Regions from separate parts of the Streptomyces sp. NPDC031670 genome, predicted to be linked through region 1. Evidence: riboswitches for the same ligand, from Rfam matches in the RefSeq annotation. Region 1 holds a riboswitch; each other region holds the start of a gene.

Evidence for each region. A riboswitch is a leader RNA that binds a small molecule or an ion and turns the genes downstream of it on or off. The one in region 1 is predicted to bind cyclic di-AMP.
Region 2: another riboswitch for cyclic di-AMP. It lies ahead of ACZ5ID_RS00755 (M23 family metallopeptidase); the one in region 1 lies ahead of ACZ5ID_RS07050 (M23 family metallopeptidase).
Region 3: another riboswitch for cyclic di-AMP. It lies ahead of ACZ5ID_RS19740 (M23 family metallopeptidase); the one in region 1 lies ahead of ACZ5ID_RS07050 (M23 family metallopeptidase).
Region 4: another riboswitch for cyclic di-AMP. It lies ahead of ACZ5ID_RS11520 (transglycosylase SLT domain-containing protein); the one in region 1 lies ahead of ACZ5ID_RS07050 (M23 family metallopeptidase).

The regions. Positions count from the first base shown of each region.
Region 1 is NZ_JBVILC010000002.1:649,607-652,804, forward strand. It holds gene ACZ5ID_RS07040 (hypothetical protein) at 1-269, shown strand, start outside; gene ACZ5ID_RS07045 (PP2C family protein-serine/threonine phosphatase) at 332-1,534, shown strand; cyclic di-AMP (ydaO/yuaA leader) riboswitch at 1,690-1,871, shown strand; gene ACZ5ID_RS07050 (M23 family metallopeptidase) at 1,881-2,972, shown strand; gene ACZ5ID_RS07055 (aldo/keto reductase) at 3,039-3,198, shown strand, end outside.
Region 2 is NZ_JBVILC010000001.1:171,692-174,889, reverse strand. It holds gene ACZ5ID_RS00760 (GntR family transcriptional regulator) at 145-822, opposite strand; gene ACZ5ID_RS00755 (M23 family metallopeptidase) at 1,028-1,798, opposite strand; cyclic di-AMP (ydaO/yuaA leader) riboswitch at 1,811-1,972, opposite strand; gene ACZ5ID_RS00750 (M16 family metallopeptidase) at 2,187-3,198, opposite strand, start outside.
Region 3 is NZ_JBVILC010000009.1:313,781-316,978, forward strand. It holds gene ACZ5ID_RS19735 (SGNH/GDSL hydrolase family protein) at 1-640, opposite strand, end outside; gene ACZ5ID_RS19740 (M23 family metallopeptidase) at 780-1,703, opposite strand; cyclic di-AMP (ydaO/yuaA leader) riboswitch at 1,708-1,874, opposite strand; gene ACZ5ID_RS19745 (alpha-galactosidase) at 2,262-3,198, opposite strand, start outside.
Region 4 is NZ_JBVILC010000004.1:450,289-453,486, reverse strand. It holds gene ACZ5ID_RS11525 (oxidoreductase) at 1-854, shown strand, start outside; cyclic di-AMP (ydaO/yuaA leader) riboswitch at 1,206-1,390, shown strand; gene ACZ5ID_RS11520 (transglycosylase SLT domain-containing protein) at 1,395-2,228, shown strand; gene ACZ5ID_RS11515 (TetR/AcrR family transcriptional regulator) at 2,338-2,931, shown strand; gene ACZ5ID_RS11510 (LmeA family phospholipid-binding protein) at 2,925-3,198, shown strand, end outside.

The DNA of each region.
Region 1 (3,198 bases):
TGCGAGCGGCGACGCGGCGCGGGACGCCCGCCGTGCCGCTGTTCCTCGCCCTGTGCGCGCTGCTGATGTGCCTCTCCCTGCCGCTGTCACGGCCCCTGTCTCCTGTCGCGCCCTGGATCTCCGCGCCCTCGCACGCCAGGGGCGCCGCCGCCGCCGTGCCCGGCGGTCCGGCGGTCCGGCGCCACGCCCGGGGGGCCTGCGTCCACGGCCGGCCCGGGCCCCGCCGCTGCCGGGCGCGGCTGATCGGCACGGGCGCCGACCGGCACTGAGGGGCGCGCGGCGCACCCGGTTGGCCGAGGAGCGTTCGCGGCGGGCCGCCGGGCCCGGCACCCTGAGTGGGGCGCGCGGGAACGCCGGCGGCCTGCGGACGGGCGGGAGACCACGGGTGCGGCAGCGATCGGACGGCGGCGGCCGGGAGGGCTCCCGGCGCCCGGCCCTGGTGCGTGCCCTGCCCGCGCTGCTGCTCGTTGCCGGGGTCGTCCTCGACGTGGCGACCCCGCCCGATCTGACCGCGGCGGCCCTGTTCGCCGCGGCCCCGCTGATCGCGGCCCCCTTCTTCGGCCCCCTCGGCACCGCCGTCGCGAGCACCTCCGCGGTCGGGGCGGTGCTGCTCACCGAGTACCTCCACGACATCCCCAGCACCGGGGAGGCGGTCAGCGAACTGTTCACCGTCACCACCGTCGGCGCCCTGGCCCTGCTCACCAACCGCATGCTGCGCCGCAGCGGCGAACGCCTGGCCTCGGCGCGGGTCATCGCGGAGACCGCCCAGCGCGCCGTCCTGCCCAGGCCCGCCGCGCGGATCGGCGGCCTCCAGGTGGCCGCGCGGTACGAGGCGGCCCAGGCCGGGGCGTTCATCGGCGGGGACCTCTTCGCCGTCCAGGACACGCCGTACGGGGTGCGCCTGGTCGTCGGGGACGTCCGGGGCAAGGGGCTGGAGGCGGTCGAGGCGGTGGCCGTGGTGATCGGGGCGTTCCGGGAGGCGGCCGAGCAGGAGACGACGCTGGAGGCGGTGGCCGGGCGGCTGGAGCGCGCGCTGACCCGCGAGGGCACCCGGCGCGACGGTCTGGACGCCTTCGAGGGGTTCACCACGGCCGTGCTCGCCGAGATCCCGCACGGCGCCACGACCGTACGGCTGGTGAACCGGGGCCACCCCGAACCGCTGCTCCTCCACGCCGACGGGGCGCTCGACGCGCTCACCCCGTCCGACCCCGCGCTGCCGCTGGGGATGGCGGAGCTCGGGGTGTGGCCGGACCGGGCGGACACCTACCCCTTCCCGCTCGGGGCGACGCTGCTCCTCTACACGGACGGCCTCTCCGAGGCGCGTTCGGTGGAGCCGCCCGGGGTCTTCTACGACCCGCACGAGCGGCTGCGCGGCCGGATCTTCCCGGGGCCGGAACAGGTCCTGGACGCGCTCGTCGACGATGTGCGCAGACATACGGGCGGGGGCGCGAACGACGACATGGCGCTGCTGGCGGTCGGGCGGCCCGCGGCGGGGCAGCCGGAGCGGCGGCGGACGATGCCGGTGGTGCCGTGACCGTCCGTGGCCGAACGGCGTCCTTACGCACCGGAATTGACGCACCATCAGCGGCTGTCCCGGGCGATTGCCCGGAACGGCTTGGAATCCGGTCCGCCTGTCTATTAACGTTCGATAACGCAGCGCGGTCGTCCCAGCCGTCGTAGAGGCGGCACCGTGCGCACGCGCCGAATTCCGCAAGGGAACCGGGGAACCACCACCTGGGGTGAATCGAGCACCTTCGTACCGTCGAAAAGGTGCCCGTAGGAGACCTTCCTGCTCCGAATCCTCCCCCAAGCTCTCAAGGAGCAGGGGGGACCCCCCACCGCTGACCCGGTAGGCGAGAAGGAAGGAAAGGAGCGCCCCCGTGGCGTCCAACGAGCCTGCCCTCGGCACCCCGCCGCTTCCCCCCGTCACCCCGTACGGGACCGCGCCCAGCGACACCGGCGTGTGGGAGGAGTGGAACCCCACGGAGGAGTCCGTGGCCTCGGTGCGCGGCCGGCACCGCGTCATCAAGCAGCGCGGCGGCCTCGCCCGCAGCTCCACCGTCCTCGGCGTCGGCGTCATCGCGGCCGTCGGCGCGGGCGGCATGGCCAGTGCGCAGACCAAGCCGCCGGTCTCCATATCCCTGCCCGACTCCGTCGCGGACAATCTCCCCGATGTGAAGTCCCTGCCGGGCGTCGGCGCACTGATCGCCGACATCGCGGGCGACGACACGGGCGACGACACCGGCGACGCCTCTCCGGCCGCCCGGGCCGACAGATCCGTCGCCGACGCGCCCCTCACCATGGCGGGCGTCTCCCGGGCCGCCGCCGAACAGGGCGCCACGGGCGCCGGTGAGGCCCTGCGCGCCCGCATCCTCCAGCAGGCCGAGCAGCAGCAGAACAACGCCGAGGCCGAGGCGAGGGCAGCCGCCGAGAAGACCGCGGCGCAGCAGGCGGCGGCCGAGGCGAAGTCCGCGCAGAGCGCCGCCCGGCAGAAGGCCGAGGCGGCGAAGAAGGCCGCCGAGGAGGCCGCCGCGAAGAAGGCCGAGGAGGAGCGGCTGGCCGAGCTCGCCAAGAGCTACTCGCTCCCGGTCGCCTCGTACACGATCACCTCCACCTTCGGCGAGGCCGGCTCGATGTGGTCCTCCGGCCACCACACCGGCCTCGACTTCGCCGCCCCCACCGGCACCCCCCTCAAGGCGGTCCACGGCGGCACGGTCAAGTCCGCGGGCTGGTCCGGCTCGTACGGCTACCGCACGGTCGTCGAGCTGGAGGACGGCTCGGAGCTCTGGTACTGCCACCAGTCCTCCATCGCGGTCAGCGCCGGGCAGAAGGTGACGACGGGCGAGACGATCGGCCGCGTCGGCGCCACCGGCAATGTGACGGGCCCGCATCTGCACCTGGAGGTGCACACCCCGGACGGCACCGGCGTCGACCCGATGACGTGGCTGCGGTCCAAGGGCCTCACCCCCTGACCCGCGCGCGGCCCGGGGGTTGCGGGGGTGCGGAATAGCCGTGCCCCGCCGCTCCGTTCACCCTCCATGACCTCTCTGCGCCCGCTCGGCTCCTCCGACCTGTCCGTCTTCCCGCTCGCCCTGGGCGGCAACGTCTTCGGCTGGACCGCCGACGAGGCCGCCTCGTTCGCGGTGCTCGACGCGTACACCGAGGCGGGCGGCAACTTCGTGGACACCGCCGACGTGT
Region 2 (3,198 bases), on a different contig from region 1:
CGGCTCCTTTCCTTTCCCCCCGCGTAGGCTCCGGCTTATTCGCCCAGTGACACGGACCCGCCGCCCCCGCCCCCACTTTCCGGGCTGATTTCGGGCAGCACGGAAGAACCCCGCCGAATCACTTCTTTGTATACGGCGACCTTGTTAAGCACGGACGCTCGCGGTGTTTACTGCATGTTGCGGGATCCTCACGTCCGCCGGACGCCGCAGCCGATGGGCGGAAAACGCGCGCTCGGCGTGGCGGGCGGCCAGCGACCTGGCCCGTTCGGCGTCGCCGCGCGCCAGCGCGTCCACGATCGCCGCGTGCTCCGCCCAGCACTCGGCGGGCAGCGCCGGCCGCTCCACCACGTACATCCAGGCGATCTTGTGTCGCAGCTGGGTGAGCAGCGCGATGAGGCCGGGGCTGCCGGAGGCCTGGGCGAGCGTCTCGTGGAACCAGCCGTCCAGCGAGCGCAGATCCTCGCCCTGGGCCCGCCGGACACGGTCCTGGCCGAGCCTGACCAGCCCGCGCAGCACCTTCAGATGGGCCTCGGTGCGCCGGGCGGCGGCGCGCGAGGCGGCCAGCGGCTCCAGCATGGCGCGCAGTTCGAGCAGGTCGGCCGCCTCCTGCTCGGTCGGCTCGGCGACGCAGGCACCGGCGTGCCGGCGCGTGGTGACGAACCCCTCGGACTCCAGCGTGCGCAGCGCCTCGCGGACCGGGACGCGGGAGACCCCGTACCGCCGTGCGAGCACTTCCTCGGTGAGCCGGCTGCCGCGCGCGAAGAGCCCCGCGACGATGTCGTCGCGGATTGCCGTGCATACCGATTGCGCGGGAATGCGCATGACCGAACCTCCGCCTTAATCCCCGCGAAACGCGGTCGATCGACGCCTGTTCGGCGACTCTATTCCAGCGCCTGTTAATTCCCGGTGACGTGCCGTATGCAATGCATATCTTTTGGCCACCGGCGGGGTACGTGCGCCGGACGGCACGCCGAAGCCCCCGGCGCGACGCGGCGGGGGCTTGCGGTTCGGTGCGGGGACGGCCGGGTCAGACGTTGACGCCGTGCGAGCGCAGGTACGCCATCGGGTCGATGTCCGAGCCGTACGTCGGGGCCGTGCGGGCCTCGAAGTGGAGGTGCGGGCCGGTGGTGTTGCCGGTGTTGCCGGAGAGGGCGATCTGCTGGCCCGGCTCGACGCGCTGGCCGACGTACACCCCGATGGACGAGAGGTGGCCGTACTGCGTGTACGTGCCGTCGTTCATCCGGATCACGATGTTGTTGCCGTAGGCGCCGCCCCAGCCCGCCTCGACGACGGTGCCCAGGCCGACCGCGTGCACCGGGGTGCCCTCGCCCGCGTGGAAGTCGATGCCGGTGTGGCTGCCGGAGGACCAGATCGAGCCGCCGGTCTTGTAGCCGGTGGAGACGTAACCGCCCTCGATCGGGGCGACGAAGGAGTTGAGGCGCTTACGCTCGGCCTCGCGGGCGGCGCGCTCCTTGGCGGCGCGCTCCTCCTTGGCCCTCGCCTCGGCCTTGCGCTTCGCCTCGGCGGCGGCGCGGGCCTTGTCGGCGGCGTGCTTCTGGGCGGCGGCCTGGGCGTCGATCCGGTCGGCGAGGGAGTCACCGATCACGATGGCCTGGGTGATGCCGGTGTCCTCGACCGAGGCGGCGGCGGGCGCCGAGCTGTCGGCGGCCATGGCCGGCGAGGCGAGGGTGCCCACGACTCCGGCGGTGGCGAGGGTGGCGATGCCCGCTATGTTCGCGCTCTTGCGCGACACGGCGCTGGGCCGACGGTGCTTCCCGGTGGCACGGGTGAACGCCATGGAGAGGCGGTTCCTTTCCTTCCATCTCGCCTACCGGGTTAGCTGACGGGTTCGGAGCTGGAAGGTCTCCTACGGGCCCCTCCGCGGGACGGAGGCGTCCGATTCACCCCAGGGACTGAGTGGGTCCCCGGCTCCCCTGGCTCGCGCCAGTTGGGGACTCGGCGATGACTGTCCGGTGCCGCGGCTGCGACGGGTGGTGACGGACAGCCGGACTGACGCTAGACGGCTGATCTTTCAATCACCAAACAGACACGACTTTTTGTTGCGCACGCCACATGACAGACAGGCAACCTCCCCAACAAAACGGGCATAAAGGGGGACCCCGGTGGCCACTCGGCCACCGGGGTCCTCACCCGAATCGTCCGCCCGTCCTCGGCGGACGGCTCAATCAGCCCGCCACGACGGTGACTTCACCGATTCCGAGGGCCTTGACGGGCTCCTCGATCTGCGCCGCGTCTCCGACGAGGACCGTCACCAGACGGTCCACCGGGAAGGCGCTGACGACCGCGGCCGTGGCCTCCACGGTGCCGGTGTCGGCCAGGCGCGCGTACAACTGCGCCTGGAAGTCGTCCGGGAGGTGCTGCTCGACCTGGTCGGCCAGCGTCCCGGCGACGGCGGCGGCCGTCTCGTACTTCAGCGGGGCCACACCCACCAGGTTCTGCACGGCGGTCTCGCGCTCGGCGTCCGTCAGCCCCTCGGCGGCGAGCTTGCGCAGCACCGTCCACAGGTCGTCCAGGGCCGGGCCGGTGTTGGGCGTGTCCACCGAGCCGCTGATGGCGAGCATGGCGGCGCCGGTGCCCTCCGGACCGGAGCGCAGCACCTGGCCGTACGAGCGCACTCCGTAGGTGTAGCCCTTCTCCTCGCGCAGGACGCGGTCCAGGCGGGAGGTGAGCGTGCCGCCCAGGCAGTACGTCCCGAGGACCTGGGCGGGCCAGACGCGGTCGTGGCGGTCCGGACCGATCCGGCCGATCAGGAGCTGCGTCTGGACGGCGCCCGGCCGGTCCACGATGACCACGCGGCCGGTGTCGTCGGCGGTGACCGGCGGCATCGGACGCTCCTCGGCCGGGGTGCCGGTCCAGGCGCCCAGGGTGTCCGCCAGGATGGCGTCCAGGTCGGTGGCGCCCAGATCGCCCACGACCACCGCGGTGGCCGCGGCGGGGCGTACGTACGCCTCGTAGAAGGCCCGTACCGCCGCGGCGTCGATCCGCGCGACGGTCTCCTCGGTGCCCTGGCGCGGGCGGGACATGCGCGCACTGGCCGGGAAGAGCTCCCGGGAGAGCTGCTGGGCGGCGCGGCGCGCCGGGTTGGCCAGCTCGTGCGGGATCTCGTCGAGGCGGTTGCGCACCAGGCGGTCGACCTCGGCGTCGGCGAACGCGGGGGCCCGCAGCGCCTCCGCGAGC
Region 3 (3,198 bases), on a different contig from region 1:
GCCACGGCTGGTCCGGGTCGGCCGGCACCGCGAGCCCCAGCACCTGGGCGGCGCGCAGCGCGACCCGGGTGTGCCCCTCGGCCGACAGATGCAGCCGGTCGACGTCCCACGCCCGCCTGTCCTGGACGGACTTCAGCGACCACAGGTCGAGCACCGGGCACCCGTAGCGGTCGGCGATGGAGCGCACATGCGCGGTGTACGTCGCCACCTTGCCGCGCAGGTGCTTGAAGACCGGCACCCCGCGCGTGTCGAACCCGGTGGTCACCATCACCGTGGGAATCGTGCTCTTCAGGTCCGCGACCGCGCGCTCGAAGCGCTCGGCCACGTCGTCCGGGTCACTGCCCGGCCGGATGATGTCGTTGCCCCCCGCGCAGAAGGTCACCAGGTCGGGTTTGAGCTCCTTGGCCCGTGGTACCTGCTCCTCGACGATCTGGTCGAGGAGCCTGCCGCGGACCGCGAGATTGGCATAGCGAAAGGCCCCCTCCGGTCGCTGATCTGCCAGTAGCACGGCGAACCTGTCCGCCCAGCCGACGAACGCCCCGTCCGGGCCGGGGTCGCCGACACCTTCCGTGAAGCTGTCGCCGATCGCCGTGTACGACCCGAACGTACCGCTGTTGAATGATCTCGAATCGTCTGCCACGAGACCATATCTTTCCCTTAACGGTGTGACCTACGCGACCGTAAGGAGGGGTTGACGGTGGGTGATATAGACCACCCGGTCAGTTTCCCCCAGCGGGAATACGCCGAATACCCCCGGCTCACCGGACAGTCCGGGTCGGTCAGAGGGTGGCGCCCTGCTGCCTGAGGTAGGCGATCGGGTCGACGTCCGAGCCGTAGTCGGGCGTGGTGCGGATCTCGAAGTGCAGGTGCGGGCCGGTGACGTTGCCGGTGGCACCGGAGAGTCCGAGCTGCTGGCCCGCGGTCACGCTCTGCCCGGCCGAGACGGAGAGCTGCGAGAGGTGGGCGTACTGGGAGTACATGCCGTCCGCGTGCCGGATGACGACCTGGTTGCCGTAGGCGCCGCCCCACCCGGCCGAGACGACCGTACCCGCGCCGACCGCCTTGACCGTGGTGCCGGTCTCGGCCGCGAAGTCGACGCCCGTGTGGTAGCCGCTGGACCACATGGATCCGGCCATGCGGTACGGGGTGCCGATGCTCACGCTGTCGAGGGGCGCGCGGAAACCGGCGGAGGAACCCTGGTCCGCGGTGGTGGAGGCGTGGATGGCCGGGGCGGGCGAAGAGGGCGCCGGGGTGCGGGTCTGGGGGGCCGTCGTCTTCGTGCCGGACTCGTGCGTGCTCGCCGTGCCGGAGCCGTGCGGCGCGCCCGTCTTGGCCTTGGCACCGAGGACCAGCTTCATGCCCGGGCGGATCAGCGCCGGGTCGGAGCCGATGACCTCGCGGTTGTCCCGGTAGAGCCGCTGCCAGCCACCGAGCCGGTGGTCCTCGGCGATCCGCGAGAGGCAGTCGCCGCTCTTGACCTTGTACGTGGTCGGCGCGGCCTGGGGCGCGGCGGCGGCGAGGGTCCCGGCGCTGCGGGTGGCCTGCTGGGGAGCGGTGGCGGGCGCGGCGGTCTGCACCGCGGCGTGCGCTCCGGTGGCACCGAGCAGGGGGATGGCGAGTGCGGCGCCACCCGTACCGGCGGCGACCATGCCCCGGGATATCGGGCTGGACTTGGGACGGCGGTGCTTACCCTTCGCGGGCATGGCGAATTCCTCTCCGGCGCCTGCGAGGTGAGCTGTCGGGTTCGGGCTGGAGCTGCCCGGCCGGGGCACCGGTCATGGTGCTTCGGCTTCACCCCGAGCCGTGCCGGAATTCCGGACGGCGCTTACCTGGGTCCCCCGCTCCTGCCACGCGTGGATGGGTGCGGATTCCGAGCGGTGGCAGGATTCGGCGGTCCACCCGGATTGCGGTGACGGTAAGCGAGCCCGGCGGGCCACGACAAGTGCCGATTTCCTCTCGGCATTCCCGGCCGGGAATTCACACCGGAATTGCGGTCACCCTGCGTGGACCCGCATTCCCAACAGGCCCGGCCGGGCGGGGGAATTCATCGGCGCCCGCCACCACGGAACGTCACGGATATGACGCTGCTCACGGGCAACCTCCCCTTCTCGCCGAGGAGATGGACATGGTCCATCAAATCGCCCAATCCGGACGAACGTTCCACCCACTTCAACCCTCTCGCCCCCTATCGCACATGCTGTCCGTTTTCAGCACATACACGCGAATAGGGGTCTTTACCTTGCTCGCCGCGGGGGCCCTCCTCACCCGCGACCCGCGCCCACCCGCCGGAAGCGGAACAGCGCCGCGTCAAGATCCCCCCGGAGTCCGGTGTCCAGGCCCCGGTGCAGCAGGAGCGCCCCCCTGTGCACGGCACCGGTGTCCAGGCACCGGTAGGCCGCCGCCGGGTCCAGCGCGCGCAGCCGCACGGCCGGGGGCCGCTCCCCGTGGTGCTGGGCCTGGAGGTGGGCCAGGACGACGGTGTCGTCGCCGCGCACGTACTGGACGGCGCTCAGCCCGCCGTCCGGGGGCCGCAGCCGGTACTGCTCCCCCAGCTGCACCACCGGCCGGATCTCCTTGTAGAGATCCACCCACCCGCGCGCCTCGGCCAGTTCGTCCTCGCTCCACCGCGCGAGGTCCCCGCCGATGCCGAGCACCCCGGCCATGGCGCTCAGGAAGCGGAAGCGCAGGCTGCTGCGGCGGCCGTTGAGCAGGGTGTTGGGGCTGTCGGTGACCCAGGCGGCCATCACCCGGGCCGGGTGCAGCTGGCTGAAGCCGTGCTGGATGGCGAGCCGGTCCAGCGGGTCGGTGTTGTCGGAGGTCCACACCTGGTCGGTACGGGAGAGAATGCCGAGGTCGATCCGGCCGCCGCCGCCCGAGCAGGACTCGAAGTCGACCGCCGGGTGGGCCGTCCGCAGCCGGTCGAGGAGTCCGTACAGCGCGCGTACGTGATCGATCCAGAGCCGCTGCGGATATGCCTCGCCCGGCCAGCCCGCGTCGCTGAAGCAGCGGTTGAAGTCCCACTTCACATAGTCGACGGGCACCTCGGTGAGCAGCCCGTCCAGCCGCTCCCAGAGGTACTCCTGGACGTCCGGGCGGGCGAGGTTGAGGACGAGCTGATTGCGGAACTCGGTGCGCCGCCGGCCGCTGTGGTGCTGCACCCACTCCGGACGCGCCCGGTACAGCGCGCTGTCGGGGTTG
Region 4 (3,198 bases), on a different contig from region 1:
GTGACCTGTCGGTCAACCGCCTGGGATTCGGCGCGATGCGCCTGACCGGGAGCGCCGCATTCGACCTCGGTACACCGAGCGACCGCGAGCGGTCCCTCGGTGTACTGCGGCGCGCGGTCGAACTCGGCGTCAACCACATCGACACCGCCGCTTTCTACTTCTCCCGGGTCCGTTCCGCCAACGAACTGATCAACCGGGCGCTGGCGCCCTACCGGGACGATCTGGTCATCGTCACCAAGGTCGGCCCGGCGCGCGACGCGTCCGGCGCATGGCTCCCCTGGGCGACCCCGGAGCAACTGCGCGGCCAGGTGGAGGAGAACCTGCGCCAGCTCGGCCGCGACCACCTCGACGTGGTCAACCTGCGCCTCAACGGGCCCGGTTCGCTCGCCGAGCACTTCGGCGCACTGGCCGAGCTGCGCGAGGCGGGCCTCATCCGCCACCTGGGCATCTCCAACATCGGGCCCGAGCACCTGGCGGAGGCCCAGGCGATCGCGCCGGTGGTCTGTGTGCAGAACCGGTACGGGCTGGACAGCAGGCGTACGGGCTCCGACGAGGTGCTGCGCCTCTGCGGTGAACAGGGCATCGCGTTCGTCCCCTTCTTCGCCATCGCCGGCGAGGGGCGCGAGAGCGGGGCGGGGCACGGTGGCGGGGACGGCGAGGCGGTCCTCGCGGTCGCCCGCGCGCACGGGGCGACGCCCGCCCAGATCCGCCTCGCCTGGACGCTTCAGCAGGGCGCGCACGTGCTGGCCATCCCGGGGACCGGCAACCCGGACCATCTGGTGGAGAACGTGGCCGCGGGCGCGCTGCGGCTCACGGACGAGGAGATGGCACTGCTGGAGTCGCCGGACGCCTAGATGTCCGGAATGAGCCACGTACAGCCTTTTTCGTTCCTATGTCGTCAATCTATTCATTGGGAATGATAAAGGGGCTTAGCTTTTCTTTTGGGTGCCGCGAGGGGCTGTTCTTTCCCCCGTGGGTGTGCGGAGAAGTCCGCGTGAAGCCGCCAGGAAAAGTGAAGTGGGTCACTCGGGGTGTGCGTGGGCGCGCCCCGGTGACGCGCGTATTCCGTTCCGTGGAAGGCGAGTTGGGGATACGGGGAGAAGTGCGCCCGTATCCCCGTCCGCGGTGGATCTTTCTATCCGGCCGCGGAATGAATTCACGCTCTTGTTTCGGCCGGTCCTATTCGATTACGGTCTCGCTCAAATCCGGATGGACCGCCGAATCCTGCCGCTGTCCGGAAACCTCCCACACACGAAAAGGCAGGAGCGGGGGACCCAGGTAGTCGCCGGATCCGGATGACGGAACGGCTCGGGGTGAAGCCGCGTGCAGCGCGGCCGGGCAGCTCTCGCCCGAACCCGACAGCTCACCTCGCAGGCGAAGGAGAGGAATTCGCCATGCCTGCAAAGGGTAAGCACCGCCGCCCCAAGTCCAGCAGCCTGACCCGCGGTATCGCCGCCGCGGGCACGGGCGGCGCCGCGCTCATCATTCCGGTGATCGGCGCGACGAGCGCCGGTGCCGCACCCTCGGCTGCCCCCCACGCCGGCGCCGTGAGGGCCGCCTCCGCCGTCGCGGCCGTCAAGGGCGCGGTGTCCGCCAAGCCGATCGTCGCGGCCAGGGCCACCGCGGCGAAGGCTGCCCCGACGACCTACTCCGTCGTCGCGGGGGACACCCTCTCCAAGATCGCCCAGGACCTCGATGTGAGCGGCGGCTGGAAGAAGCTGTACCAGGACAACCGCCAGGCCATCGGCGGCAACCCGGCGCTGATCCATCCCGGCCTCGCACTGACGGTGGGTCAGAAGGCCAAGGCCGCCTCCGCCGGCCGCGCCGCCACCCCGGCCCGGGCCGACCGTTCGGCGCGGACGAGCGCGCCGCTCCAGCAGGCGAGCGCCACCGTGACGAAGGCGTACGGCAACGATCTGGACGGCTGGATCCGGCAGTCGCTGGACATCATGGCCCAGCACGGCATCCCCGGCTCCTACGACGGCATCTACCGCAATGTCATGCGCGAGTCGTCGGGCAACCCCTTCGCCATCAACAACTGGGACTCCAACGCCGTCGCCGGCACCCCCTCCAAGGGTCTGCTCCAGGTCATCGACCCCACCTTCCAGGCCTTCCACGTGCCCGGTACCTCGACGGACAGCTACGACCCCGTCGCCAACATCGTCGCCGCCTGCAACTACGCGGCGAAGACGTACGGCTCCATCGACAACGTGAACGGCGCCTACTGACCGAAGGCCTCCCGCTCCCTCCCTTTCGCGCGCGACCCTCAGACCATCTGGTCCATCAGGGACCAGATGGTCTGTTACGGTGGCGTGACCAGGCTCAGGGGAGGACCGCATGCCACGCCCGACGCGCGCCGAACTCGACGCCGAGATCATCGAGGCCGCCGCCGAGCTCTTCACCGCCCAGGGCTACCTCGGCACCTCGGTGCAGGAGATCGCGGACCGGGTCGGCTACTCCAAGACCGGGCTGCTGCACCGTTTCCCCTCCAAGGAACGACTGCTCGCGGCGACCCTCATCGGTCCGCTGACCGAGTTCGCCGCGTTGCGGGCCACCTGGGGCGCCCTGCCGCAGGGGCCCGAGCGCCATCTGCGGGCCTCGGCCGATCTCGTCGACCTGGCGCTGCGCCACCGCTCCCGGCTCGCCCTGCTCTTCAACTCCGGGCTGCCGGTACTGCCCGGCGCGCTCGCCGGGGTGGCGGGCATGGGAGATCTCGGCGACCACCGCACCGAGACGCTGGCCGCCTTCGCCGACGCGGACGACCTGGCGGGCACGATCCGGGCGCAGCTGGCCGTGACCGGCCTGGTCAGCACCGTCGCCGCCCGCCAGGACATACCGGACGAGCTGCTGCGCGCCCCGCTGCTGAGCGCCTTCCGTGCCGCGTGCGGGATCTGCGCGGACCCCGTGACCGGTGAGGGGGCCGCGTGCTGAGGGCGCGTGCCGTGGCGGGCCGGGCGCTGCGGGGGTGGCGCAAGTACGCCGTCGCCGTGGTGGTGCTGGCCGGGCTGGGCGTGGCGGGGGACCGGGCCGCAGCCGCCTGGACGGAACACCGTACGGCCGACGCGTTCCAGAAGGCCCAGGGGCTCACGACCGCACCCCATGTGGAGGTGCACGGTTTCCCCGTACTGACCCAGCTGGCCGGAGGCACGCTCGACCGCGTCGACATCGAGGCCTCCGGCATACCCGCGGGCCGCGACG